2 regions of the Macrococcus sp. GL_134 genome follow, and region 1 is predicted to be linked to the other one. Evidence: predicted binding sites of a transcription regulator. Region 1 holds the regulator's gene; the other holds the start of a gene.
The links. The regulator LexA, encoded in region 1, represses DNA repair genes until DNA is damaged. The targets are predictions, from matches to a motif close to CGAACATATGTTCG.

Region 1 (15,265 bases):
AACATCCCTAATACAAAGGTAGCAGAGTCAGCTGAAGTGATGAAGAATGTTGCAATCAATGCCAGAGCAATTAATGATAACCCGAATCCCATCGGCATTTCCTGGAAGACAGCAAACAACTTTAGTTCTACTGCTAAATCACCGATAACCGGTACTTTCTTAAATATTTCAATGGCTGTTGTACCAAAGACGCTGAACCAGAAGAAACTGACCATCGCGGGCACAAGTAATACACCCATTAAAAACTCACGAATGGTACGTCCTTTAGAAACGCGGGCAATAAAGACTCCAACGAATGGACTCCAGCTAATCCACCAGCCCCAGTAATAAAGCGTCCATGAAGACATCCATTCTTTTTTCTGTTCATTGAGTGGTGCTACCTCAAAACTAGAAGAAAGAAAAGTTTGAAGCAGGGTGCCGATAGAAGTTGAGAACATATTTAAAATCAACACTGTCGGACCTAAGAACAATACTCCAAACAGTAATATCGCAGCAATGACAATATTTGCATTACTTAAATATTGAATCCCTTTTGATAAACCGGTCCATGCACTCATCAGGAATAATATGGTCACAACGATAACGATAATCACTTTAACCCAGAATGTGTTTGGTACATCGAAAAGATAATGCAACCCACCATTGATCTGCTGAGCACCCATCCCTAAGGATACTGCAACCCCTACTACAGTCGCAAATACTGCAAGTACATCAATGATAATTCCGAACCAACCTTCTACTTTGTTACCAAAAATCGGTCTTAGTGTACGTGACAATAATCCTGGTTCACCTTTTCTAAATTGAAAATAAGCTAATGCTAGTGCGACAACCCCATAGATTGCCCATGCATGAAAACCCCAGTGGAAAAATGTTGAACGCATCGCTTCTTTGAAAGCTGCATTTGTTTCGGGTTCAGCTGTCGGCGGTGACATAAAATGGCTGAGGGGTTCTGCAGCTCCCCAGAATACGAGCCCGATACCCATACCTGCACTAAATAACATAGCGAACCACGAAATGGTATTGAACTCAGGCTTATCTCCCGGCTTACCCAGCTTTAATTTTCCGATGGGACTTACAATTAAAAACAAACAGAAGAAAACCATGACAGTGGACAAAATGACATAATACCAGCCAAAATCAGCAGTGATCCATGCATTTATATTTCCTGTGATCTCTTCAAATCCTTCAGGGAAAAATGCGCCGAGCAATACCGTCAGCATCACAATGACTAAGGAAATGTAAAATACATTTGTAACTTTTGATTCATTTTTCATCAAAAAACTCCTTTCAAAATTTTATAAAAAACAGTTTCTACTATAACGTATATCCTCTTTAATAGCAAACGAACCATTTTATCACCCCCATTCAAAACTATTAAAAAAGTGAAAAAAGTTAAAAACCCCCTTTTATAAAATTGATTTTTATTGTAAGCTATATAAACGGGAGGTGACTATACATGTCATTATGGCAAGAATTTAAAGAGTTCGCTATTAAAGGTAACGTCCTTGAACTAGCAGTAGCAGTCGTTATCGGTGCTGCATTTGGTAAAATTGTCTCAGCTTTAGTTGAAAGTGTGATTATGCCTTTAATCGCATTGATTTTCGGCAATACAGATTTCGCTTCTGAGTGGGCTTACAAAGGAGTTAAATATGGTGTCTTCATTCAATCAATCATCGACTTCTTAATCGTTGCCGGAGCCATCTTCTTATTCGTCAAATTACTTAACAAATTGACTAAAGCACAGCCAACAGAGGAAACAGTCGAAGAAAATACAGCATTACTTACTGAAATTCGTGACTTACTTCGCAGTAAAAATATTTAAAAAAATTCATCCCATGATTAATATGGGATGAATTTTTTTATTTTTCATAGGGTCCTTCTTTGACCAGCTTTTTAACATCTTTAACAATGTCCTCTTTTGGAAACTTCTGATCGCCTGTATCTTTACCAATATAATCTTTGATCACCGTTCCATTTTGGTCAATCAAATAAAAAGAAGTACCATGTGTCGCTTGATCATTCGTTTTTGTCGGCGGTACTACAATGGTTTTAAAACTTTCTTCAGCAAATTGACGAATGAACGTTTCATCATAGTTTGTAACCAGCTTCCAGTGGGAGGTATCAGAATCATATTTTTCAACGTACTGTTTCATAATCTCTGGTTGATCACGCTTCGGATCGACACTGAAACTAAGAATGCCATAATCTTTGATGTTCTGCTTCTCGAGTTCATCTACGACTGTACTCATATTATAAGTCATCGGTGGACAGACCGTTTTACAGTTCGTAAACATAAAGTCTGCAACCCAGACTTTCCCTTTTAAATCTTTATTAGTGAATGGCTTACCCTCTTCATCCGTTGCTTCAAACTCTCCAACTGTATTGCCGTAACTGCTTTTTGGTTCGATACCTTGATGGCCGCAGGCAGTGAGTATCCAGGTTAACATAAGTAAAACAATATATTTCTTCATAATTCCCTCCTGTTTATGATTTAAATATATCAAATCAACGAGTCAGGATAAATACAAATGACGCATAATATTTGACTAAACTATTACAATTATTTGATCACAAATCTTGTATGGCTCTTATAACCGGTGCTTTCGACTAACAACAATGCTGTTATTCTATTTTTAAGTTCCTGAACATGTGAAATCAATCCTACCACTTTTCCGCTCTGTTCAAGCTCCACTAATGACTCTATCGCTGTTTCAAGTGTCTCGCTGTCCAATGTTCCAAATCCTTCATCGATAAAGACCGATTCTAGATTGATCCCGCCAGAAACTTGTGTCACATAATCGCTCAAGCCAAGTGCTAGAGCGAGAGACGCCAGAAAGGTTTCTCCGCCTGATAATGTAGAGATGTCTCTCACTCTATTGCTGTAATTATCGACTACTTCGATTTCAAGGCCGCTATAGCCTTGAGTGACTTGAGTTTTACGTTGAAATTGATAGCGATAGTTTGTCATTTGATTGAGCCGTTTGTTAGATAACTTTAAAGTCTGCTCCAAATAGTAAGTGAGCACATAGTTTTCCAATGTCAATTTCTGTGGATTGCGACCGCCGAACAACTGTGCAAGTGTCATAATTTCCTGATGTCTGCCGATGGTCTCTTTATAGCTCTGATTTAACAGTGACAGCCGTTCCATCAACTGGCTGTTATGCTCAAAATTATATTTATTTTTTGTATATTGTTCTTCATGCTGTTGATATACCGCCCTACTTCTTTCCACTTCTTTTTGCAGCGGCGTTAACTCTACAACGACTTGCTCTCCAATCAGATGATTGAATTCATCAATCTGGTGCTTCAGAGTCATTTCCTGCTCTTTATAATTCTGTATCCATCCCGCCAGTTCTTCAATGACATGATGATCATACTCATCCGGCAGCTGCTCCTCTGTCAGATGGTGGTGACTTAACAGGTCGCGGTACTGAGTAACGGTCTGGCGGAGCAGCTGCTCCCAGTCCTGCAGTTCGACCGTTATTCTATCACGCAGTTGTTGTTGATAGTTAATCTGCTGATTTAACTGTATGAGCTCGGTACGTGCCGTTTCCATCTGCTGATGATGCTGTGCTATTTGTTGTTGTTTCAACTGATAACTGTTATAAAAATCATCGTAAGATTCAAATTGTGTCTGCTCATGGAAATCACGTTTAGCTTTTAACTGATGATTGATGGTTACTTTGAGCTCAGTTAATTCCTTCTGTGCATTGTCGTAGTTCATCTGTGCAGCTTGAGTCAGTTGACTGATCGATTCCATTTCTTCTGACAAAGTAGCTTGTTCTGCCATGCGTTCAGTCATGTTCTGTTCCAGTGCTGATAGAAGATTCTGTAATTCGCTGTTATCCACCGCTTCAACATGCTGCAGCAATTCGAGTTTGGCATTCAATTTGATTTGTTGTTCTTTTAACGTTTTATAAGCATAATGTTGACTGATGATCTGTTCATCCGCATCAGGCAGATGAGTGACCTGCTGTTCACAGACAGTACAACGGCTGCCTTCATGCAGATGCTGTCTCATTAAGTTCATAGCAACGTCCAGTTCATTGTCAGACATTTGCTCAAGCTGCTGCTGGATGTTTCTTTCATCAGTCATCAAAGCTAATTTATGTTCATATTCCTTGTTTATACGTGTTGTTTCAGTTAATTGAGCAGCATATTCATACTGCTGCGTCTTGTATTGCTGCCATTCATTACTATTTGCATTGTATCGTTCAGTTAATTGAGCAGCCTTCTCAGACAGCTTAGTTAACTGTTTGGATAATGTACTAACAGTGCCTTCAATTTTTTGCTGGCGTGTTAAGTTATCAGCAAGCTGCCTATCTAATTGATGGTAGTCATGGTGATTGTAATAGAAGTGCTGGACTTGAGTCAGCTCCTGACCTATGGCAGTGACATGCTCAGTTTCTTTATTATAACGGCTCATCGCCTCTTCCAAGGTGTTCAGTTGTTTCATTAACTGATTCATATTCTGATCCTGCTCATCAACCTCTAACTGCAGCCCATTGATTTTATTCTGCTGCTTATCCATCTGAGCCTGTATTTCAGCAATTTGTTCCATCGCCTGCATGATCTGATACTGCTGTTCTTTGTCATGCAGGACCGGTAACTGCTGCTCCAGCTCTAAAAGGCGTTCAGCCAATGTCTGTTTTTCTGAAATAGCCTGATTGATGGAAGCTGCCTGATTCAGTCGTTCTACAGCTGTCTGTTTCGATTCCTCATCAATGGTCAGCTGCTGCTTCATCTGCTCAATCTGCTCTTCCTGTTCTGACAGCTCAGCTTGACGACTGATGATTAACTGTTCAACGGACCCTTCTATGTCACTGTTTGACTTAAACTGGCTGAGCAGCACTTCCATTTCTTGTTCTGTCTGCTGAACCTGCTGCTGCAGTTCTTTAGTTTCATCCATGAGCTGCATTTCGAGATGCTTAAACCGAGTCGAATTAAAGAGCGTTCTTAATACTTTTTGTTTGTCACTGCTGCCTGCTATAAGAAATTTTTTGAATTCCCCCTGCGGTAGAATTAAGATCTGCCGGAATTGATTGGCATCCATTTTAATCAGTTCTTTAATTTTCTGATTGCCATCTTTAACACTTTTAGCGATCAATTTTTTTTCATCACTTAATAATTCTATGACTTCAAGCTTTGGGAGTGTCTTTGTTTTATTCCCAGGTTTAACAAAGGGGAGAGAACGAGAAATTTCATATATCCGCTGATTCAGTGCAAACTTAAATCTGACCGACGTTGGTTGTACAGCTTCGGCAAAATGACTGCGCAGTTCAGATTCATCTCTTGCCGCAGTAGATGCCTCACCATACAATGCATACGTCATCGCATCAAACAGCATGGTTTTTCCGGCACCTGTTTTACCACTAATTAAAAATAAATGATTGTCTCCCAGTTCAGTGAAATCAATCGTTTCATTGATGAAAGGGCCAAAGTTACGCATTTCAAGTTCAATCGGTCTCACTGAAGTCCCCTCCTTGATGTAATCGGTCTATCGTTGTTACTTGAACGTCAGACAACTCTTCACCTGTTAGTTCGACGGCAAACATATTCATAATATCCATATCACTCTGCTCGATAATTTGAGCTGCTGATGTTTCATCAACTGCAATATCATCCAGATGTCTTAGTTCAAGCAAGTTCGGATAAATCTGTTTCAGCTTCGTCATGGGATCGTTGATGGGTCGCATGTCAGACAGAATCATCTTTAAATAGTCATCTTTAAATTCAATCGCACTGTTCTCCTCATAGACGTCACTAAACGTCCCTTCAATGACTTTGACATCTCGTGCTGGAATCAGCGGTATAAATGTATTTTTTATACATTCACTGACTTCGATGAGACGATAACCCTTTGGCTGATTGACTTCAGAGAATGAATATTTGAGGGGGCTGCCGCTATAGCTGATATGGTCAGACTTAATAGCAAATGGATGATGAAGATGGCCGAGAGCAACGTAGTCAAATGACTGAAATAAAGCTGGCGGGACATATTCTACTGCACCGAGCGATAGCAGACGTTCTGAATCGCTTTCGTCTCCTCCCTGGATAAATAGATGACTGACGACGATATTCTTCTTCCTTCGGTCTAACTGTGGTTCAATGTGATTGATAATAGCTTCGTACGCTGCTGCATGGCTGTTAATACTGTCATCTTTGAAATAAAATCTTGCATCAATGGGTTCAATGTATGGAATTAAATAAAAATGAATATCATGGTAAACAATCGGTTGAAAACTGTCTTCAATGGAAGTACTGATATGAAAATCATGCGTTTTGAACCAGTCCTTACCATAGCCCAGCCGTTCAGCGCCATCATGATTGCCACTGACCGCAAGAACGGGTATTTTTCTTTCTATATTTACGGCTTTTATAAACTGTTCAAATAGCTGCACTGCTTCTTTTGACGGCAGAGACCGATCATAAATGTCACCTGCAATAATCAATAGATCGATATGCTGTTTATCTATTTGGTCGATCAACTGATCAAGCATCAGCTGCTGGTCTTCATGCAGACTATGCTGATTAATGGTTCTGCCGATGTGCAGGTCAGCAATATGCATTAATTTCAAATGAATCACCTCTATTGCATTATACACAAAAAGGCATGCCTGATTAATCGGACATACCTTTTGCGATAAATAATTTATAATGAAAGCACCTGATGAGTACTTATAATTTAAATAATGGTGTTTCGATACGTTCAACCACTTTTGCTTCTTTCACGGCAACGGGACGTCCACTTGTCGATTCAAGGTAATTTCCTGCAACAATCGATTCCATGACATCGCGAACTTCCTCTGATGTCAGCTGTTCTTTTGGATTGGTAAGGTTGAACTGATAGCTCTTACCGAAATCCGTTGCAAAGATCATCTGTAAAGTTTTCATTGGATCACCTCCTTCGTTAAATGTATTCGATTACACTGCTTTTGTATCAATTTTCTCAACTGAAACATAATCTTCACCAGTCAATGAAGCGATTAAATCTTTGAAACGATTAGCTTCTACATCTGTCAAATCAAGTCTGACTTGATTGAAGCGGCGTGTTTTACGAATATCTTTTCCGCTGTCAGATATACCGCTAATGTATGCAAGACTTACTACAACTTCTTTCAACATGTCATCACCTCCTTTACGCTCTATATATCGAACGAAGAACGAGGAATAGACACATTGAATTTTTTTTCTTATAATGAGCAATGAGGTGACCATATTGAACGATATATTTATCACACTGATTTTCATCTGGACTGTTGTTTTTATGGGGCTGTTGACCATCGGCGGTTATTTTATGTTCCGCAAATTTTTAAAGAGAATGCCAAAGGAAGATGGTAAAAGTGAGTTGGATTGGCAGGATTTTTATATCAATAAAGCACTTCCACTCTGGCATGAAGATAGTAGATCTCTGCTTAATGAGCTGGTGTCTCCAGTACCAGAGTTATTTAGAAATGTCGCAAAAGAACGAATTGCAGGAAGAATCTCCAAAATTGCGCTTGATGAAGGTGCACAGAAAATTGAACTTGATCATATTATGCGCGGCTATATCATTGCGACACCGAAACGTGACCACGGATTTATGAAGAAGAAATTAACAGAACTTGGCATTGACTATACACCGTACAACGAATATTTTAAATATGCGGACGATGAAAAGAACAAATTTTCTATTTTTGATCATTCAGAACTCATCGCTAAAGAAGCACAAAAATAAAGCGCAGCGTGCAGCTGCGCTTTATTCTTTTATATGAAGAGATTCAGCAAGTCTTCTATATTTATAGTACATCGCAATCCTCCAAGGTACGATCATACAGAATGCCAGCAGAAAAAACATACCTGCCAGTTCACCTGGATGAAGTGAGCTGCTTAAATAGAATTTCAGCACTGAGCGAATGATCAGCAGTGATATTAAAATCACTGGAAATAATTTTGAACGCTTCATGTAAATCTGACCGTCTATCACTTGAAAATTAGAGGTGAAGATTAAGAACAACGAAAAAAACATACCTACAAGCAGTGCTTCCAATATCTCCATTGGGGTCAATCTGAAATAAGGGATGACATACATCAATGCTCCAGTGGCCATAAAGAATGGCGGCAAAATAATTTTCTTTGCGTTCGTCGGATATTTTTGTGCTTTCATACGAACGGCGATAACAATCATTCCCATACATACTGCAACAATCATCGAAAGAATGACATACATGCTAAATCCCCCAGCTGAATAATCTTGTGATTTCTGTCAGTAAATCAAAGAATAACAGTAATCCCATAACAATCATAATCAGACCGCCGACTTTCATCAGCAGCTGACTATATCTTCGTATCCATTTAAGCTTCGTCAAGAAGAACGTCAATAAAAAGAATGGAATACAAAAACCTAGTACATAAAGAATCATATAAAATAACGCCAATGATTGGTTCGTCAGTGCCAGAGAAATAATAGTGCCGACAATCGGCCCCATGCATGGTGTCCATCCTGCTGCAAAAGCAATACCGATGATGAGTGAGCCGAAATAACCACCAGGTTTGTTCTTGAAGTTGAACTTCTTATCAGACATTAAAAATTGAGGTGTAAAAATACCGAGAGTCATCAGTCCAAATATCATCATCAACAGACCGCCTACCATGCGAATGGTATCGTCATAATGATTCAAAAAATCACTGACGAAGCCGATACCGATACCGAAAGATATATAGACGAGTGAAAAACCTATCAAAAACAAAAGTGTATGAAGAATAGCTTTTGTATTAAGCTGACCTTCACTTAAGTCATTGAATGATATTCCTGTAATGTATGATAAAAAGGCCGGGTAGATCGGCAGAACACATGGCGATATGAAACTTAGTAGACCTGCACCAAAGGCAAGTGCCATTGTTACATCTCCCATATTAATCACTCCATTCCAAACTATTTTACCAAAACTATAGGACAAATCATCATTCTTTTTTGAAAAATTCGTGACAACACGATGCCGCTGAATTACCGTCGTATACTCATGATCCTTGAAAAATGATATATTATTGATAAGGAGGTCATGTAATGAAACATATATTCGTATTAATATCGTGCCTTTTCATATTAAGCGGCTGCTCTGAAAAGAAGCAAACGGATGCAGAGAACAGTGCTGACCCTAAAGTAGACGAGTCAGAGAACGTAGAAGCCGCTAAAAAGGATAATAGCAAGACCAAGTCCTCAAAAGAGGCACTAAAAAAAATTAAAGCAGCAAAACAACGGGCAGAAGCTAAGAAATCTACTGCCGTACCTGAACCGGAAGAACGTGTTAACAGCACTGAATCAACGACTGAGACCCCTACAACTGTAGAAAGAGAGGTCGACAACAGTACAGAGACAAACATTGACCTGCCATCATTCGAAGCCGCTGCTCCAATGGATCAACCTATCGACAATGCTCAGGAAATATATCCGCTTGAGGAACCTGCACAGCCAACAGCTGAGCAGGTTCCTCAAGAGGATCTTAACCAGACCGTCCCAACTACTGAAGTACCAGCCACTGAAATTCCTGAGACTGAAAGACCGGCCACTAGCGAAACACCTTCCACGACAACAGAGCTGCCAGAAACAGAATTTCTCATTGACACTGAATCACCCGCTCTACCTGTTGATGAATCAGTGACAGAATAAAAAAAGGATGCCGCAGCATCCTTTTTTACTTGACGTTTTGATTCATATTTTTATTCATCATCGCCATCATTTGATTAATTTTCTTTTGTGATGGTTTCTGACCCATCTGCATCATCATCATTCTTAACATATCTTCATTGATGGGTGGGTTCTTTTTCAAGTAATCCATCATATATTTACGTGCCAAGTAGAACCCAAGTGCTGCACCTGCCACTGCTGCTAAAATAATCAGTAAAATCCATATCCATGTCTCCATTATTTCACCCACTTTCTCATTCTTATAAATTTTACTAAATAACTCCTCGTTTTTCAACAATTATTAAATCAAAAAGCCCTTACCGGTAGTATGACAAAGCAACTTCCAGTAAGGACTGAATCATATGCAAGATGACAGCTTATGATAATTCTAATGCTGTTTTAACGACATTTTCTTTAGTGAATCCGTATTTCTCCATAACGATTTCGCCTGGCGCACTTGCACCGAAACGATCGATTCCGATGACAGCCCCATTTAATCCAACATACTTATACCAGCCATCTGTAGCACCCATTTCAATGGCAACACGTTTTGTCACAGATGATGGCAGTACTGCCTCTTTGTAACTTGAATCCTGCTGATCGAATAATTTCAAGTTAGGAAGTGATACTACTTGTACCCCTTTCCCTTGCGCCTCAAGCTGTTTACCTGCTTCGACTGCGAGTGACACTTCTGAGCCAGTTGCAATCAGTAAATATTCAGGATTTTCAGTTTGATATACAACATATCCGCCGCGTCGAACACCTTCTTCTACCGCTTCTTCACTGACATCGAGTGCCGGAAGATCTTGACGTGTCAGTACTAAAGCGGTTGGATCTTTTTTAGATTCCATCGCCACTTTCCATGCAACACGTGTTTCGTTTCCGTCTGCCGGTCGGAACAAGTTCAAGTAAGGCATCGCACGAAGACCCGCCAGCTGTTCAATCGGCTCATGAGTCGGACCATCTTCACCCACTGCAATCGAATCATGGGTAAATACATAAGTTGATGGAACACCCATTAATGCTGCAAGACGTAATGCTGGTTTCAAATAATCACTGAAAACGAAGAATGTAGCACCATAAGGCTTAACACCGCCATGGGCTGCCATACCATTGATCATAGCACCCATTGCAAATTCACGGACGCCAAACCAAATATTACGGCCTTCTGGTGTTTCAACAGAGAAATCAGCTGCTTTTTTGACATTTGATTTGTTGGAAGATGCTAAGTCAGCTGAACCACCGAATAACTGAGGAACAGATTCAGATAACGCTTGAATCATTTCACCTGAAGTCGCACGTGTTGCTGCTGCACTGCCTACTTCATATTTTGGTAATTGATCAGCGTAGTCGTCAGCAAGTGTATTATCAATCGCTGCCTGAAGATTTCTGCCGAGTTCCGGATACTTCGCTTTATAAGCTTCAAGTTGTTGATGCCACGCCTCTTCTTTGTCATTTCCACGTTTCAGCATAGTCGTCTGGAAAATCTCATAGACTTCTTCTGGTACATTGAATTTAAGTTCTGGATCAAGACCATAGCTTTCAAGTGCCAGCTTGCGTTCCTCTGCACCTAACGGCGAACCGTGAACACCATTTGTTCCTTGTTTATTCGGTGAACCGTAGCCTATGACTGTTTTGACTTCAATCATCGTCGGACGGTCAGATTGTTTCGCTCTTTCAATCGCTTCATTGATAGCTTCCATATCATTGCCATCTTTGACCAGAATGTGCTGCCAGCCATATGACTCAAAGCGGCCTTTGACATTTTCTGAGAAGGCTTTGTCCAGGTCACCATCCAGTGAAATGTCATTTGAATCATACAATGCAATCAATTTATTTAATTTCAGATGGCCGGCAAATGATGCCGCTTCATGTGAAATACCTTCCATTAAATCACCATCTGACACTAATACATAAGTAAAGTGATCAATAATGTTTGAATCATCTTGATTGTATGTCGCTGCTAGATGTCTTTCAGCAGCAGCCATGCCGACACTCATCGCGAACCCTTGACCTAGTGGTCCTGTTGTAATATCAATTCCATCTGTATGATTAAATTCAGGATGACCCGGCGTTTTAGAACCCCATTGACGGAATTTTTTCAGCTCATCCATTTCCAATGCTCCCGATACATGAAGCAATGAATATAGAAGTGCTGAACCATGACCTGCAGATAATACAAAGCGGTCGCGGTCAAAGAAATACTTTGAGCTCGGATTAAATCTCAAATGTCTTGTCCATAATGTATAAGCCATTGGCGCTGCCCCCATCGGTAAACCTGGATGGCCGGAATTCGCCTGTTCGATCTGATCGATACTCAAGGCACGGATCGTGTCTACTGCTAATTGATCTTTCTCATTAAACATTATAAAAATCTCCTTTATAATAAAAGTATTGATTCCATCATAGTATAGCTTAAAATAAACTATCAATCCCGAATGTTGTTCTGACGCTGAATTTCTTTAATTTTCTCCGGGGTCACATCTGTTCCTTCCGGGTCAATCACTTTCGTATTTTCAATAGTTTTTTTGAAGCTCGTTCTGAAACTTTGAAGATACTCTGAACGGAGCTTACTTTGCTCGCGTCCTTCTTCTTCTGTTAATCCTTTTGACTTTTTTTTGTTTGCTAAATGATTAATACGGTTCATTTTGTGTTCCTCTAGCATCTTCATCATTCCTTTCATAATAAAGATAGCAAAAAAGTGTCTGAAAACCAACTCGAGTGTATCTCCAACCAAAAAAAGCCTGCTTAAATCAGCAGACTAAAAATTATTTTACGATACCAAGGACTTCGCCGTTTTGAGTAGATTGATGGGTGGTCGGATTTTCAGAACGAATGTTCGTTCCTTTGCTCGGATGATTTACTTGTTCTTCAGTTGCGATGGTCTGTTTTTCTTCATAGATTGCCTTAGATTGAGCCATATATAGAGATCCGAATGTCGTTATCATCAGAAAAAAGATAGAATACATTAAAAAACCTTTAGAAATTCTGATTGTCATAATTAATTCCCTCCAGAACATTTGTTTGTATCTCTACAATAACAGAACGTCTGTTCTCTGTCAATAAAAATACGAACAAATGTTTGTTCGACCCGAACAGATATGTTATAATGGCGTTAGAACAAACACTAAGGAGTGTTCGCATGAAAGAATTAACTAAAAGACAACAAGAAATATATGAATATTTAAAACAAGTCGTGTCAGCAAAAGGATATCCACCGAGTGTCAGAGAGATCGGCGAAGCAGTTGGACTTGCATCAAGTTCGACAGTTCACGGTCACTTATCTCGTCTTGAGGAGAAAGGTTACATCAAACGTGATCCTACGAAACCAAGAGCTATTGAGATTGTCTCAGATACATCACAAGCAGCCTTTCACGAGGAAACGATACATGTTCCTGTCATCGGTAAAGTCACAGCTGGTCTTCCTATTACAGCGGTTGAAAATGTGGAAGAATACTTCCCTTTACCTGCCCATTTCACATCCAGCCACAATAGCGATATCTTCATTCTGGAAGTCGTCGGTGAAAGTATGATAGAAGCAGGTATTTTAGATGGTGACAAAGTGATTGTCAGACGTCAGTCTATTGCAGAAAATGGTGATATCATTGTTGCGATGACAGAAGAAGATGAAGCGACAGTCAAACGCTTCTACAAAGAAAACAACCGTTACAGACTACAGCCAGAAAATAGCACCATGGAACCGATTTACCTCGATAAAGTAACTGTTCTTGGTAAAGTAGTCGGATTGTTCCGGGAATTTTAGCACCGCTTCTTAATATGAAGTGGTGTTTTTTTATCCAAATAAATACCGGCTCAGCGGCCGGTACGAGTTATTGTGGAATTTTATCGTGCGATTATCTGGAATTTCGATTATTTACGACCAAGTATCTCTTTCACTTGTTCAAGAATGTCTTTTTCTTTTGGTTTATTTATCTTCATCTTTCTATCCCCTTAATATCTAAGTACAAAATATATGTACCCGGATAATTATTTCACAAACACAGAATTGAAATATTATAACTTTTCTACTTTATTGAGTATGATTTGTGCGTGAGGGTATAGTTAATCATCAATCTAATTCAAAGGAGAATGAGATATGGCGAATGAATACCAATGGGTAAAAGGTGAAAGAGAACAACTACTCGCGAAACTTCAGTATTTAAGTGACTCTGAGTTGAATTATAATTTTGGGTTTGGACATGGCACTATTAAAGCAACATTACTTGCTGTCGCCAATGAATACCATGAATCATTTGGACGTAATGACAATCATAACTTACACGATTCCAGCTTGAGTGACTATCAAAATCATTTGAGTACATTGAATTTTAATGATGTTGTCCAATACTTTAAACATGTTGATTCTCTGGCAGAGAATCAACAGACTCACTATGAAGACATGCAAAAGTGTATCAGCAATGAGTTTCGTCATATCGGACAGATCGATATGATGCTTCACCTCATCGAGAATTCTGATCGTCCCCTTGCCGAACGAACAGGCATACGTGAAAAAGTGACAGAACGTCAGAACATGAGAATTACAAGATTATAATCTTTGTGGACCACCTGTTATTTCACAGGTGGTTTTTATTATGGATCATTCGACAGATGTCACTGACATTTAATCAAAAAAACCGGAGCTGATTAGGCTCCGGGCCAAAATTATTCTTTGTTTAAGTTGATGAGCGGCACACTTGATTTAATGACTTGATTAGAAACTATCAATTGCTTCAACTCATCAGCAATATCCAGCTGATTTAAATATTCAAATGGGAGCCAGTAATAAGGACGTTTTACTTTAAATTCTTCTTTGTTACGCACATTAAACACAAATGATGTCTCGTTCGCTATAGTATTAAAGAAAAATCCTTGATGCTCAGCTCTCTCTTCTACGACGAATAAAATCCCGCCGACTTTGAGCTCTTTTTTCAGTCTGCCGGCAAATTCCTGAGCACTTTGCTGAATAGATTGATTCCCTTTTTTAACGATATAAGGAAGCTTCATTTTTTTATGACCGATATCCTGAACGAGTATTTTCTCCTCGGTAGTGATTAAAAGTGATGATACGACAATTTCTTTAGCCATGATATTCTCCTAATTCTCTGTTATATAGTTTTCTGTATAGTAAGGTATATTTTCAGGGTTAAAGGCAACCCCGATTCCCACCTGTTCAAAGTCTTTATTCAAAATATTTTTGCGATGGCCCAGTGAATTCATCAATCCGTGATGTGCTTCTATCGGAGATATTTGTCCGTAAGCTAGATTTTCGCCCGCCAGTCGATAATGAAGAGCATCTCGCTGCATCCTATCGAATGGATCAAGACCTTCCAAATTAATATGATTGAAAAAATCATGGTCCGCCATATCCTGTGAATGTTTCAGAGCAGTATTACTTATTTTATCATGATATCTGAGTGGCGGTAAACCGTGCTTCACTCTATCGGCGTTGATCAAATAATAATCCAATGTTTCATAAGCGGTTTTCAGTTCATTGGAAGGGTTGGCATACAGTCTTGTTTTTTTATTTTCGAGTGCCTCTGTTACTACCTTCATACCAACCAGCTGATGGTCTTCATGCTGATCAAAGTAATAAGTATA
Region 2 (15,265 bases), 960 kb from region 1:
GCAAGATCTTTCACTGCCAATGCTTTCGCTTCATTGAGATTGTCTGTTTGCGAAATATTGCGTATATCTGCTTCTAACTCACTGATTTTCAGTCTGATGTCTTGAATGTCAATCGCTTCAGTGGGTGCGTATTTCTTCTTAATATCGTTTAAATGCATACCTTCGTCTTTAAGATGTTCGATTTCGTGGATACGTTCCACCATATCAATTGAGTAAAAACGATAATTATTGTCACTTCTCTTAAAATCAAGTAATCCAAGCGTCGTATAATAATCAATTGTTCTGTTCGTTACACCAGCAAGTGCTGACAGTTCACCAATTTTTAGTTTGTACTTCCCAAGTGACTCCCTCCAAACCATAACGTGATGGTTTTAATATATATTATTATGTTTATCATTGCAAATCATATGTTCATCATTGTATAAAATACCCAAACTATAACGTGATGGTCTTGATATAAAAATGATATTGTAAAAATGCCATCTATTTTATACTCTACTCATGTGCCTGCCACTCACATGGTCCAATACTTAGTTCTGTAAATTCCGCAGTTATTTGATTTGACATTCGTATCAGTGATTAAATTCATGAGACGTTTTTGACGGCTACGCCTTATGCCCTGCCACTAGATTCTTCCGCTGCTGTATAGTTCCACTCTCTGTTAGCGAAGAGGCTCTCATCACACTATTTTTGCCGTACTTATTTCTAATCGCATCAAGATGCTTTTCGACCATTTCTCGCTTCGCTTCTCCACGGTCTTCAAACAAACTCAACTGCCTCATCGCGCTGTCTCTTAGATTACTGAACGAGACGCTCACTGTTCTAAACATAGCATCTCTATCTGCATAGTCCTCAAGATGTTTCCATATTAACTCAACAATCTGCATGGTCGATGTAAAATAATCTTTCTTCGAAAACTGTTTTCGAATACCTCCGTAATGAGCGTATCCTATCGTAAATGATATCGTGATTGGATATAAATGCTGTTCTCTCACTCGATAAAACACTTCATCCACTTGTTCACTGATGACCGTCTTTAGTTCATAAAATTCATAATCTCTCATCAATATTTGTGATTTACCGTATGACTTACCCGATATTTTATGCGGCTTTCTTATAATACTCTCATCTATCCCATTTGCATGAAGATGTAGATCGATACCTATAATACCAAACTCCCGTTTAAGGTATTGTACCGGATAATTCGCAAGTTCTCCTATTCTAAATATGCCTTTTCTGTTCAATTTAGCCTGCATTTTTTTATTGATTCCCCACAATTTCGACAATGGTTCAATAGGCCAAAGCTTCTCAGGAACGTCATAGTATCTCCATTCAGCGATGCCGTCATCAGTAATTTTCGCTTCTAAATCCATCGATAGTTTGGCCAGCAATGGATTAGACCCAATTCCAATAGTGCTGAATACCTTTGTTTCTTGATATATTTCTGCTTGAAGCAATTGCGCAAGATGGCGTGGAGAACAGGCAAACAAATGATAAGAATGGGTAATATCCATGAAAAACTCGTCGATGCTATACTGATGAAAATCTTCCAGTGCAACATACTTGAGTGCGATAGCAGATATCTGATTAGATACTTTAACATATTTGAGCATAGAAGGATTGATGATATAAATATCAGGTCTACATGGAATTTCAAAAAGTCTGGAACCTGTTTTAATCCCCAGTGCTTTGAGTGGTGGCGTTGCAGCCAGCACGACCGAACCGGAACGTTTTGTGTCAGCTACTACAGCAAGCTTAGTGGTCTCAGGATCTAATCCTTTTTCGACACACGAAACTGATGCATAGAAACTTTTAAGGTCAATACAGAGCACATCATGATGATTACATTGATAATAGTCATACATATCATCACCTCATTTATAATACTTCAATCATAAACGAGAACATATGTTCGTGTAAAGTATAAAAATATTTTCTTCACTTGTTCTAGAGTAATTGATTAGCGCTATACTTCAAGCAGGCTACATCATAATGACCATCCCAAGCCTCGTCAAAATACATATGGATATGATGATATCGATCGCTCTTGTTGTCAATACACATCTCTTGCTGCTCAGGGACTTCCTCTTTTTTCCTCGATTTTTTTATACCGACCAGATGATGAATCATTTAATCAAAAAGCCAGCCCATTAACTGGACTGACCATCATCTTTTAATAATGAATAAAAATAAGCATCTTTATAGTCATCTCTATTGTTCAAATAACTTCTCAGCTTTCCTTCCAACATAAACCCGCTTCTCTCAGCTACTTTTTGACTCGGAATATTATCGCACTCTATTGTAAGAGTAATTCTATTAAAATTAAAGCTGTTAAAACCAAGACTGCACATACCAGCCACAGCTCTAGTCATAATTCCTTTGCCCTGCAGGTCTTCAGATAACCAGTAACCGATATCAGCAGAACGATTGGATTGATTAATATTATGAAAATCAATCATTCCGGCTACCGTCTGCTGGTAATGGATAACGAGAGTCACGGACTTTCCTGCACCGAAATTTTTCATCATTTCTTTAAAGGCGATGATCTCTTCTTCTTCGTTTTGAAGATGATCGAGCCATGGGAGAAATTCTTTCAAATAATCACGCTGTCTCTCAATTAAACGATAGACGACCGGACCATCTATTTCCGGACGAGGGAGAGCAAGCTCTATTTCATCATCAACTTTGTATGAAAGCATGTATATCCACTCCTGTTATGTCATTCTCAAATGTCTTTCATCTTTTATTTCTTCTAGATAACTAACAATCTTTAAATAATTTTCATCAGTAAAATCTGTAAATGTATACCACTCTGAACGATAATATATTTCAAATTTACTTTTTAACATGCCTTTTTTAAATCGATATGTTTCAATCTCATCAATCGGAATGCTGTGAGAATTAACGGCTGCTTCTAATAATGGATTAAAAATTATTAATTGATTCGTTGTATCTAATATTAACTCACCTGGAAAATTAACAATTCTAAAATTAAAAGTTTTTATTCTACATGCTGTTTTTATGATCATCTCGTCACCTCCAATATTTTATTTAAAGAATATATAATTAATCACAACTATCAATTAAACGAATCGTTTGTATCTTTTATATGGATACACCCACAATACTAGTAAGTTCTATAATCATTTAAATTCTCGAACACATGCATCAGTTGTTTGTTTTCATCAAAGATTTGTAATTGCAGCTGATGAGAAGGATCTGTTAATGAATTATCATTAAAGTCTGGTTGAAACGTATCATTTATAATCATTTGCTTATCCAGCACATCACTAGCAGCAGGCGTTAGTTTAAACGTTTTCGACACGCTTTTATGACTGGATTTTAATATTTCATCTGGATACAAAATATTTAAATATAGCACTGGATGATGTTTTTCTATGTAACTATTAGCACTTGGATCTATAACATATTTAATAATGTACTGCACATTGTTATTTACTGTTTTAACATTAAAATCTTTAATCATAAAGTGCGGCTGAATAAATAAGTCTTCTACTGATAATACTTTGCTAACTGCAGGAGTTTCCTCTGCTTTTTCGGCCTGCTCAGTTGTTACCTCTTCTTGTTGATTTTGTACTTCAGCATGTTCCTTATTCTCGCTGCAACCCGTTACAACTATCAGTAATATGATGATGACCACTAATCTCTTCATTAATCACCACAGCTCCATTGTTCAATTTAATAGAAATATTAAAATATTCTAATTTTTATATATAGTTACATTATAAAATGCAAAGTATATAATTGGAAGCACATCATTAATTTGATTATCATTTACTTTTATTGAAGCGCACTGACGGACGTAAAGGTCATTTAAGATATCACAGAGGAAGATGTCACTGAGTTATAATTTCAATACTCTTTTTTCTTATTCAATATATCTATTAAACCCGCCTTCGCTATTAATCAGCTGACCAGTGATCCACTGACCTTCATCACTGTGCAGGAATAATACTAAGTTGGAAATATCGTCAGGATGCCCCCAGCGTTTGTCATTGAATTGATTCGAAATCTGATGATAGACTTCACTGTTCTGATCGATGTAGCCTGTATCTGTCGGCCCTGGATTAACAACATTCACTCTAAGAACTGACACTCAATACACCTATCATCGTTATGACCGGTCTTGCAGCATTCGGTATGGTGGCTGCGTTACTCGCTGCAGTACTGCGCAAGCATAGCGACAAACGTGCAGAAATACCAGCCTAACAGAAACTCCGATTTCTCATGAAGAGAAATCGGAGTTTCTGTATATGATCAGACTGCAAAGAAACGTTAGTCTTATATTTTATATCACTGCTTGTTTACTGAAAGTTAAATATGATAACTGTTATGCACTACTTGATTATAAACATAATTTTTAATATTTCTACTTACCATATTGGATGATAGCTGACCCTTCAATCTGCACGTGCAGCACTCGTGCTATGTATCATGTTAGAAAAAAGTATCCATATCTTTTACTTATGACTAATGAATTTGTGTCATCAGTATCAATTCCTTGTTTAATGTTCTACTTTCAATTAAGGTCTAAATAAATGACAATATAAAATGCGGAAGGTGAAAAAATGAAAATAGCAGGAATCAGCGGTAACCCTTATACAGCTTCAACCAATTTAAAAGTACTTGAAAAAATCGGTGCTGAACTCGTCAATAATGGACATACATTTGAAGTGATTCATGAAGTGAAGGACTTGCCATTATTTAATCCGCAGACGGCGTATCAAAATCATTATGAGATCGTCAACCAGATGAGAAATAAAATCAACGCTGCTGACTTTGTCGTCATCGTCAGTCCGGAATATATGGGCGGCGTACCCGCTATCTTGAAGAATGCGCTGGAATGGATGTTATCTGAAGCAACATTGATGCATAAACCCGTTGCATTTGTGATACATTCACCCATCGGAACACATGCTGTTGAAGCATTGAACAGACATTTGCGTATTATGGGTGCTGACTTAAACGAAGAATGGCAGCTGCTCATTAGTTACAATAAACGTATTGAAAGAGCAGACGGATGGTTCCAGGATGAAACGGTTAATGATCAATTAAAAGCCTTAATAAAACATGTGAGTGAGTCAGAAAAGACTACATAATATAGTATTATATATGATGGTTGTCTCTAGTCTGTAATTCGTTAAAATTTAATAAAGAATGCGTGGTCTCAAGAAGAAAATAACGCATTCTTTGTAAATAACGTTTAAGATTGCATTTTTATAAAATTAAAAAAGACATGTCAATTTGACATGTCTTTCGGCTCTATCTGCGTAGTTAGACGCATCAAGGTATAGCTTCCCTTATTTTTAATAAGAATACAAATGTTGCTTATCTTCAATTATTTAATCTAACGGGAATAATGTATTTTCAAATATTACTATTAAGAGCTTTTCATCCCAACTCGATTTTCTTATAGCATCTAAATAATTTTCTCTATCTAATAAATCAGTACGCCATTCAAACCCTTTTCGCTTGGCCATTTCTCGAATGATTATTCTTATGGTTCTCCCATTACCTTCACGAAATGGATGAATCATATTCAATTCTGTTTTGAAATATGCCAATTTCTCTGCGGCAGTTTTTACATCTGAACATTCATTTTCTAACTTATATTCATCGATTAAAATATTTAAATTAGCATCAATATACTGTGGTTCACAAAATCTTGTGTTTTCTTTCATAAGACTTACATCTCTAAACTCACCAGCAAAACTATATACTCTTTCAAATAACTTTTTATGTAACAACTTAATTGAACTTATTGTTAATGGAAATAAAAATTCGTATCCTTCTTGTTCCATCAACCCTTCTGCAATATAAAAAGCAACTTTTTCAAGCTGTTCTAATTCATTCAATGTTTTAGCACCGAGTAAATTTGAATTTATAAGATATTCTTCTTGAAAATTTGTTTTATATTTCATTACTTAAATGCAATTTTACGAATCAATTCATTCGTAATTTTTTTCTTATTATTAATAACATCAAGAATCTGTTTTTGTTGTTTTTTTGTTACATCCATACCTTCAAGTGAAAGATTTTTAGCGATTTGTTTATTAACTTTTGAATCAATTGTAATCACATCATCGCCTCCTAATGGTAATATTATACCACAATCACTATCAACATATCGATAAGTTGAATTATTAATGATAAGCTTCAGTGTATCCTTTGATCTTGATATTTTTGTTGGTCATTAACCTCATTAGTTGTGATGCGCCTGAGCGTATTGTTTGAGACGAAGGTTTTTCAACTCTCTTATTTCTACCTATTTACCTACAAAAGCTTGTATAATATTCTATATCTTCTTTACTGTCTTCAAATTTGGGCCATTCCTCAATACCATCACTCTTCTTTCTAGGTATGATATGAAAATGTGGTACTGATTGATCAACTGCAATACCATTGGCATTCAATAAGTTAACTCCATCATAATGACAATTCTCAGTGAAATGTCTGGAAACTGTGCTGTATTCATTACAGCATTTAAAGTTTCAGAATCATAATCTAAAATACTCTCCATATGTTTTTTAGGAATAGCAAGGGTCTGACCATCTATATCTTCAGCAATATCTAATAATGCGAGCATACTATCATCTTCATAGATAGCACGAGCTAAGGCTTTCCTATTCCCCTAACAATCTATCTTCTATTTTACGATACTTATTTTCAAATAATTTCCATTTTCCAGGGTCAAGGTTAAAATGTATTCAGTCGAATTATTATGGTCCCATTTACTCTGATATCGTTCTGAAGAATACGGACTGCACAGGCAGTGTTTATCCGTTTTAATAGAGTATATTAATACTGAGCATCTTTGGATATGGCAATTACGTCTTTACCCCTTGACTTTCTGATCATAAAGATGAGACCAAGGATAAAAAAACCAAGCGCTGTGATATACAGGGGGACTTCAGGACTAGTAGCTTTTCCTAACCATCCGCCAAGTATAGCACCCATAGGCATTACAATAGTACAGACAGCATTAATAATAGTTCCGACTCGTGAAAGAATCTGGTTGTCTACATGAGTCTGGATATAAGTAGAAGTACTGATATTCATGATTACAAGAGGCAGTGCACACAGTCCATACATTATTGTTGATAAGTAATAATAATCAAAATGAGCTGATAGAAATATGAATAAACCGGATAGTAGAGGGGCAATAATAATTTTTAGATTGATATCTATATTTTTTAATTTAGGTGTTAGCAAAGAACCTATCGCGCCAAAGATTACTGAAGATGTAAGGAAATATCCATATGCGTGATCTCCTCCTATTTCATATGTAAAGGCAGGCAGTATAGCCTGACTCATTGCACCTGTAAAATTGGCTATCATTGCAGGGAAAGCTAACCAGATTAACCCAAATCGTTTAAAGTAATTGATGCCCTCCACTATAGATTGTTTATATTTCTTTGGACTGAAGGCACCTTGTGCTTCATGTTTATATTTCACTTTAAAGAATAATAACACTGCAAATAAAAAAGTAATAAAGTTAATGATGTAGATACTCTCGATACCTGCCGAAAGTATAATAAATACACAGACAGCTTTAGCGATAGAACTGATTAATAGATTCCCTGTTACAACTATACTGTTGAATCTAACAAGTTCTTCTTCATTCATTATAGTTGGAGAAAGAGCATGCTCGGCATTTCCTTCAAAAATTTCAAGCATACCAATGATAAAGAAACTAAAAATAAGCAAAGAGAGAGGCATTAATTCAAAATAAAACAATAGAGTAATAGTGGCCATTAATATCATTTGTGCAAATTGTGCTGTTAACATTAGGTATTTTCGATTGAAGTGATCAATAATAGGACCAGCAAATACTGAAAAGACCATAGGCAGCATTAATATTGATGATGCAAGACCAGTTATCAAAGGATCTTTCGTAACTTCAAATACATACCACATAATAGCAACAGAATAAAGAGAGTCTCCGAAATAAGAAATCAAACGGCCTATTAACAGGTAATCTTTACTTTTCACAATATCATCTCCAATTACTATTTATCATTAAAATATATTTTAACGATAAATATTAATTTGTCAATGAAATAAAAAGGCGATGAACTTATTTAGGTTCATCGTCTTCTGAGATATTTTTGCAGCTAGCAAGATAAATAGAGTAAGAAGGAAGTGTCTCATCTTCATATTTTTCTTTATAATCACTTACCAATTTTCTCATATCGGCTAGTAAATGAATCCATTCTTTATAAGGAATATTCACTTCCATACTTGAGAACGTAGCAGTATTAGGTTCATCCAATTTTTTTATTTCTTCTTTAGTTTTCCCCATATTAGCTTCGATATCATAAGCCATAGCATCAAACACTTTATTGACATTAAGCATGTTTAAAGCGACAAGTTGGTCGAAGTTTTCAGTAATAAAAGGGAAATCGAAATTAATAACTTCAGTAGCTAAATGAGCACTCGAGTAATAGTACTCAGTCATATTTTTAATCTGACGTTCTTCTGTAATTTTCAGTGCATTCACTTCTAATAATTTCTTAATAGGATAATATAAATTTGAATTTTTGACATTCAAGAGTTTGGCTAATTCTTTTGTAGTCTTTGGCTCATGCTTTGTTAATTCAACGATTTTTGAAGCTTTTTCATCAATTAATACTTTTAGAACTTCATTACTCATTATAATCACCCTTTAGTAGATTAAAAATATTTTATCATAAAAAGTAATTTAAATAACCTTCCATCTATATCGACTTTTCTCCAACTTCAATTAATTGAGTGTATTCCGGCTTAATGCTTAAAAATATCCCTTTGCACATTATTAATCTCTCCTTAAGACAGTAGTTATTGCAAGTCTTTTAAATATCAGGTTCTTCGATACTATTTATAAAAGATAGAGTATAAATGGTATAATCATTATAACATTTCTTGTGGAACGACTTTATACAATCGAGGTGATTTTCATGTCTATGATATATTTTGTCAGACATGCAGAAAGAGATACTTCTATCCAGACAGATCAGGAGGCACCGTTAACTTTGAAAGGATATGAAGATGCAGAAAAACTTAAATATTTCTTCAGAGAAAAAGGTATTAATACCATCTACAGCAGTCCCTATCTTAGAACTATCGAGACTATTAGACCTACTGCTGACAAGTTAAATTTACCTATCCAGCTAGTGGAAGATTTACATGAAAGAAATATCGGATCCTGGATCGATGATTTCCCTCGCTACTCTAAACAGCAATGGGAAGACTTCGATTATAAAAGATTGAATGGAGAGTCATTAAACGAAGTTGCTGAGCGATTGTTAATTGCTTATAAAGAGATAACTAATAATATAGAAGATGATATCATCATTTGTGGACATGGAACAGCATTTGCAGTCCTATTCCATCACCTGACAGACGGAGAATTTGGTTTTGAAGACTGGAAACGAATGACAATGCCTGATCTATACAGTTATGAGATAGAAAACAAGACGCTGAAGAATATAAAATATTTTTAACGGAGTATTAAAATGATAAATGAAACAAGAACCATCTGGCTGAATGGCGGATGATTAATCGTATGATGTTAAACAAACTTCTTCAACAATCTACAGGAATCATGATTATTCCTAAGACTGCAACAAAGGAAGATTACTTCTATGAAATAACTAAAGACATTAATTCTGCTGCAATTAAAAACTTTTTATTAGCAGCAGATAGAGAGACTCTTGAAAACAGGTTAATTGAACGTGGTGACAACGTAGGTTCATGGCCCCATCAACAAATCGATAGATGTCTTAAAGCCTTTGATCAAATAAATCTATATCACGTGATTGATACTAGTGAAAAAAATTGATGAAATCGTTTCATCTATCCTCATAGAAATTAGTTGAGAGAACTGCCTTAATCAGTTTGATTGGTCAGATTTGTTCACTTTCTATAACTACAAATTCTCCTGTCTTTATTTTATAACTTTGTTCTTTGTTGCTGTAATCTGTTCTATAGATAAGATGTTGAATAACTTCGAATACACCTGAATGTGCCACAATCATAATGGTACTTTTATTTTCATTTTCTTTTATAATTCTATTCCAACATCGCTGGATTCTTTGATAGAATTCTTTAGGGCTCTCGCCTTCTGGATATTGTTCCTCCCATTTCAAAGTATTCCAATAAAGATTCGGGAACCTTTCTTCTGCAATCTTGTTATCCATGCCAGCTAATAATCCGTTATTCACTTCTCGAAGTTGTCGACAATAACTGACATTATCTAAATTTAATATACTTCTTAATATAGCAGTAGTTTCGACTGCTCTTAGTAAATCACTACTGATTACAGCATCAAACTTTATACCTTTCAATAAATAAGCTGTCCTTTTAACTTGTTCTACACCACTCGAAGTTAACGGTTCTTTAGACCATCCACCCCTTTTGTTTAAGGTATCTTGTCCATGTCTCAGAAGATATGCTTTCATAATGCCTCTCTTTTTAACTATTCATTGATTAGTTCGATTAAATTTTGTTTAATAATACACCTAGGCATGAAAAATAAGCTCTGCTATAAGGTAAAAAATCAGCTTTAGTAAATATAATTTCTCCATCTTCAGCTACTGATTCTCTTTATGTAATCTTTTCAGTTCCTTCTCTTCATCGCTCATATTGTCATTGTGCAGAAATGATCCTGTGGACTGATGTTGTTTAATCCATTTCCCTAATGCCGAAGGCGTCAGGTCATATTCACGTATAATTTCATTTCTAGGTTTACCGTTCTCATAAAGTTTGACCATCTGTAGTTTAAACTCAGGACTGAAACTTCTTCTTTCCCGTGACATAAATAAATCGCCTACTTTCTTAGATTAACAATATCTATTCACATAGAAATTGTCCAACTAAGTGTAGACGATTCATTGAGATAAGATAAATATTGGAGATATCCTTTTTCTACTACCATCTTTTTTATCAACTACTCTTATAGCTCCGACTTCTTCATTATCACTTATAATAATATAATAGTAAGTAAAATTTTGATTAAAACGCTGTCTCATAATTTTAGTATCTTCATTTGCAGGGCTTGTCCCATAATCTTTATACTAATCTAACATCGCTTGAAATGATTCTATTTGCATACGCCATATCTTTTCCGCTGCACTGACATCAACTCTTCTTAGTTTCAAATATTTCACCCCTGATTCAAATTAATAACTACTCCGCTAACTATCTGATACCTTATCTTCATCTAGTTCGATTTGTGATTTCACAAAGAGACTCGACATATAGCAAATGGACCCAATGAATACGATGACGAACATAACACCACCCATAGCATATGGGTTTAAGTAAGCACCCATTATAATTGCAAACTTGGTCATTAAGTCCGTTGCGTTAAACCCCAGATTTGAAAATGCTCCGTATGCACCTCTTTGATCTGCCGGTATAAGGTCAAGTTCTTCAGCACTTTTAATCGGTGCATAAATGAGTTCACCAAATGTTGCGATTGTAATTGCTAGTATGATTAACCAAATGTTATTTGCAAAAGTAAGTACTGTATATCCTATACCATAAATCAATAATCCAAATATCATAATATTTTTCACTTTAAATTTTTTAATGATTTTGCCTACTAAAAAAGTAAATGTAACAACAATCAATGTATTAATGATATTAATGGTTGAAAACATTCTTACACCCGTCATTTCAAATCCATTGATATTGATTGTTTCAAAAGTTTCAGCAAGTCTCACTGCTACATAACTACTCGTCGACAATTCTGCGTACATAATACAGATAGATCCTACTACAAGTACGACATACGGCTTATTCTTTGATACTTGAATATAACTATGCATCAAATCTTTAAATACATTTTTATGTATCTTTTCTGCAATGAATGCTCTCGTTTCAGTAATAAATATAGTATATACAATTGAAATGATTAATGAGGAAAATGCTAAAATCAAAAATAACAACAATTTATAATCATGGTAGAATATTCCACCGATAGCAGCACCTAATGCTAGAGATAAATTTATTAACCAGTAGTCTAGTTGATAGACTGTTTTTCTATTTTCTTTCGTTGCAGAGTCTTGAACGATGGCTCTCAGTGCAGGTCTTCTAAACTGACCCACAATTAGATTTAATATAAAACCAATTAAAAATGGGATTATCATTTCTTTGTAGATACCAAAGGCCATAACTAATATGAAAATAACTTCTAAATAAGACATACTTACTAGTAACTTCTTTCTTGGTAATCTATCACACACATATCCTGCAATAATATTGATAACAAAGGATAGCAAAACTGTAAATGATAAGAATAACCCTGCAAACTTTTTATCGACCGCTTCCGTTAAATAAAGTGCCATAAATGGCCATACAGAACTTCCTGCAATTCTATTCACAAATGATCCCCATAGTCTGACATGAATGTTTATCGGTAATTCACGAATTTTCATTGTCAATACCCCCTCACTAATGTAAGTTTAATATAGACATTTATAAATAAAAATGGACATATTAACTAAAATGTCTACTTTTAGAGGTGATATATGGAAAAAATACTTTTAAGTCTTTATCAATTACGCCATAACTCTTTATCACAAAAAGAAATTAGTGAAATTTTAAATATTAGTCAAAAACAATTATCACGTAAACTTGATATCTGGCAATACGAAAATATCCTATCTTATAGCAGTGGAAAAGGGAGAGGAAATAAGACAACAATTAAGTGGTTTATGAATATTGAAATGCTTTATTATTCTGAAGTAAAGCGTCTCATAAGTACAGAAGATTTAGATAAAATAGTTCAGTATTTAGCTTGGGACTGGTCACCAATGATAAAACAAAAATTATTTAAGAAAATCAATCCGCAGCTCGGATTATATAAAATATCTGATAAAAAAGAAAAATTAACTATCACTAAAAAGCACAAAATATTTACAGTTCATCCTTTAGAGGCAATTGAGGCTAAAAGTGCAAGTGTCGTTGTGAGCGTATTTGATAGATTATTCATTTATAACGAAGATGAGGAATTACAATACAGACTCTCTCATCACTATGATCTTACAGATAAATATATCGATATCTACTTAAGACCTAACATACAATTTCACGATGGTACGTTATTGACTAGTCATGATGTTAAAAGATGTATCGAGATTGCCAAAGAACATATTAATACAAGAGAATTGCTAACACCAATTAATAATATTGAGATTCTTGAACCATTATCACTCAGAATTCATTATCATCAATGCCCGCATATTCTAGCATTATTAAGTTTTGTTCCACTAAGTATCTATAAAGAATCAAAAGGTAAAATTATCGGGACGGGACCGTACTATATTAAGACGGACAATGAAATTAAAACAATATTAAAACGATTTGATCAGTACTATGCTTACCGTGCTTTCATCGATAAAATAGAAATGATTTATATTCCAGATTATGAGCAAACAATCATCGGGAATCCAGAAAATAAACTCGTCACGATTGAAAAAGAAATGGGGTATTATTATCTTTGTAAATCGAGTAATAGCAATTTAAATGATGCACAAGCTAAACATATAAGAGACATATTGATGCAATATTATCGCTTCGAGTTAAATAAATATTTCAAAGTGGGAACTAAAAATCCCAGAATATTAAATCATTCAAATTATATTTACATCAATAACACACCTATTCCAACATATGATGAACCTGTTAAGATTGACTGTATTGGCAGAGAAGATATAAGAATTCAATTAATCAAATCTGTGCTTGAAGAACATAATGTACCAATATGCTTAAATTTTATCAAATTCGATTATGTTATGAAAAAGAATCAAGAACTAAATGGAGATTTCTTTTGCTTTGGTGAATATTTAGAAATACCTGAATCAATCTCTTACTATAACTTCATATTTAACGCCTCCTCACCAATATATAAATTATTGAAAGAGTATCATTGGTTTGAATCATTAAAAGCTTATTATCTTTCAACACCTTTTGAAAAATGGTCTAGAATCAATAACCTATTAGATCGATGGTTATATAAACAAGGTATTTTATTTCCTTTGTACAATAAAAACGTAATGCTGAAGTACGAAGAAAACATTCAAGGTGTAACAATAAATGAAATGGGATTCATTAATTTCCAGGATATTTGGTTGAAAAATATTTGATATGAAATGAAGGAAAGATAGTCGGACTCAATAATGTCTCACTACTTTCTTTTTTATATAATAACCTTATCACTTATGATAACTCTCAGCGTATCCTTTAATCTTGAGATTTATGAAACTCTTTAACCTCATTACTTGTGATACGATTGCCTTAACCAGTGATATTGCTAAAAAAAAAACGATATCAACAAAACGTTGATATCGTATTCTTATGCCACTGCTTAAATGTTCTTGCTTTATCATTATTCAAATATGAAGAATTGTAATTTCATCAATCATGAGCCTTACACTTTTATACTAGGTATAACATTTAACAGTGCATTTTTATTACTTTTATGCCAGTTATCTAACTCATTCTCTATATCTTGAAATATAGCTTTAAAAGCTTCCTGACTTGAATAATCAACAACAAATTCTTTTATAATATTATGGGTTTGTATATGGTTAAAATCTTCAAATACATTAGGCTTGCTGTTCATTATTGTTCTTGTTTCTTTATCTTCTACATCAATCAAAACGTGGAGTTTTGTGGGCAGTATAAACCCTTTTGATTCATAATCGCCTGCACCAATTTCATAATGAATTTTATATTTTCCCCAGCTGATATGGAAAAGCTGAAAATAAAAAGCTTTTGCCGTCACTTTTCTATATACATGAAAGCTAGTCTCTTCTCCTTCTATAGCTGGAAAAATCTTTTTTTCAACTTTATCTTTTCAATTTTGTCTGCTAAAATGTCTAACTGTTGTTCTCCATTCTTCACAACTTCAGTCAATTCTGCTGAATGCTTACTATTGAAGAGCGCCCATTCATTATTCAACTCCATCGCTCCCTCTCACTATAGGTGTTCCACTTTATATAGCTCACGCCAAAACTAATAATCAAAAAACTGCCATCCACTGTCTCTGGACAGATACGATGGCAGCGATAATATGACTTTATTTAGGAAGCTTGGAAGCAAGGACGTCAATATTTTCAATCACTGGTGGCTCTGCGAAAAGTTCAGGAGCTTTCTCCATCAATGCCGCAGCCACTTGACCAGAAAGGTGTGCTTGACGACCTGTGTCGTCCGGGAATGCGTCAAAGATGCCGAATGTCGTAGGTCCAAGTCGGATCGC

Region 2: AC3IPL_RS00265 (Y-family DNA polymerase) is a predicted target of LexA. The motif match lies at 1,902-1,915, and genes of this name have one in related genera.

What each region holds. Positions count from the first base shown of each region.
Region 1 is NZ_CM174409.1:998,956-1,014,220, reverse strand. It holds gene AC3IPL_RS05170 (glycine betaine uptake BCCT transporter) at 1-1,274, opposite strand, end outside; gene mscL (large conductance mechanosensitive channel protein MscL) at 1,457-1,822, shown strand; gene AC3IPL_RS05160 (SCO family protein) at 1,860-2,471, opposite strand; gene AC3IPL_RS05155 (AAA family ATPase) at 2,561-5,470, opposite strand; gene AC3IPL_RS05150 (exonuclease SbcCD subunit D) at 5,457-6,569, opposite strand; gene AC3IPL_RS05145 (DUF2922 domain-containing protein) at 6,679-6,894, opposite strand; gene AC3IPL_RS05140 (DUF1659 domain-containing protein) at 6,925-7,125, opposite strand; gene AC3IPL_RS05135 (DUF2621 family protein) at 7,220-7,717, shown strand; gene AC3IPL_RS05130 (CcdC family protein) at 7,739-8,209, opposite strand; gene AC3IPL_RS05125 (cytochrome c biogenesis CcdA family protein) at 8,211-8,894, opposite strand; gene AC3IPL_RS05120 (hypothetical protein) at 9,047-9,649, shown strand; gene AC3IPL_RS05115 (YneF family protein) at 9,675-9,905, opposite strand; gene tkt (transketolase) at 10,045-12,033, opposite strand; gene AC3IPL_RS05105 (DUF896 domain-containing protein) at 12,096-12,332, opposite strand; gene AC3IPL_RS05100 (hypothetical protein) at 12,436-12,666, opposite strand; gene lexA (transcriptional repressor LexA) at 12,810-13,430, shown strand; gene AC3IPL_RS05090 (hypothetical protein) at 13,764-14,219, shown strand; gene AC3IPL_RS05085 (hypothetical protein) at 14,330-14,752, opposite strand; gene AC3IPL_RS05080 (CAP domain-containing protein) at 14,762-15,265, opposite strand, start outside.
Region 2 is NZ_CM174409.1:36,791-52,055, reverse strand. It holds gene AC3IPL_RS00270 (MerR family transcriptional regulator) at 1-359, opposite strand, end outside; gene AC3IPL_RS00265 (Y-family DNA polymerase) at 606-1,865, opposite strand; gene AC3IPL_RS00260 (GNAT family N-acetyltransferase) at 2,151-2,699, opposite strand; gene AC3IPL_RS00255 (PH domain-containing protein) at 2,715-3,029, opposite strand; gene AC3IPL_RS00250 (hypothetical protein) at 3,128-3,673, opposite strand; gene AC3IPL_RS00245 (SDR family oxidoreductase) at 3,890-4,117, opposite strand; gene AC3IPL_RS00240 (NADPH-dependent FMN reductase) at 4,590-5,120, shown strand; gene AC3IPL_RS00235 (Fic/DOC family protein) at 5,364-5,942, opposite strand; gene AC3IPL_RS00230 (hypothetical protein) at 5,942-6,100, opposite strand; gene AC3IPL_RS00225 (HIT domain-containing protein) at 6,431-6,625, opposite strand; gene AC3IPL_RS00220 (MFS transporter) at 6,820-8,013, opposite strand; gene AC3IPL_RS00215 (winged helix-turn-helix domain-containing protein) at 8,099-8,674, opposite strand; gene AC3IPL_RS00210 (histidine phosphatase family protein) at 8,958-9,503, shown strand; gene AC3IPL_RS00205 (hypothetical protein) at 9,566-9,841, shown strand; gene AC3IPL_RS00200 (histidine phosphatase family protein) at 9,906-10,460, opposite strand; gene AC3IPL_RS00195 (transposase) at 10,593-10,817, opposite strand; gene AC3IPL_RS00190 (MFS transporter) at 11,196-12,440, opposite strand; gene AC3IPL_RS00185 (ABC transporter substrate-binding protein) at 12,534-14,150, shown strand; gene AC3IPL_RS00180 (hypothetical protein) at 14,435-14,791, opposite strand; gene AC3IPL_RS00175 (putative quinol monooxygenase) at 15,086-15,265, opposite strand, start outside.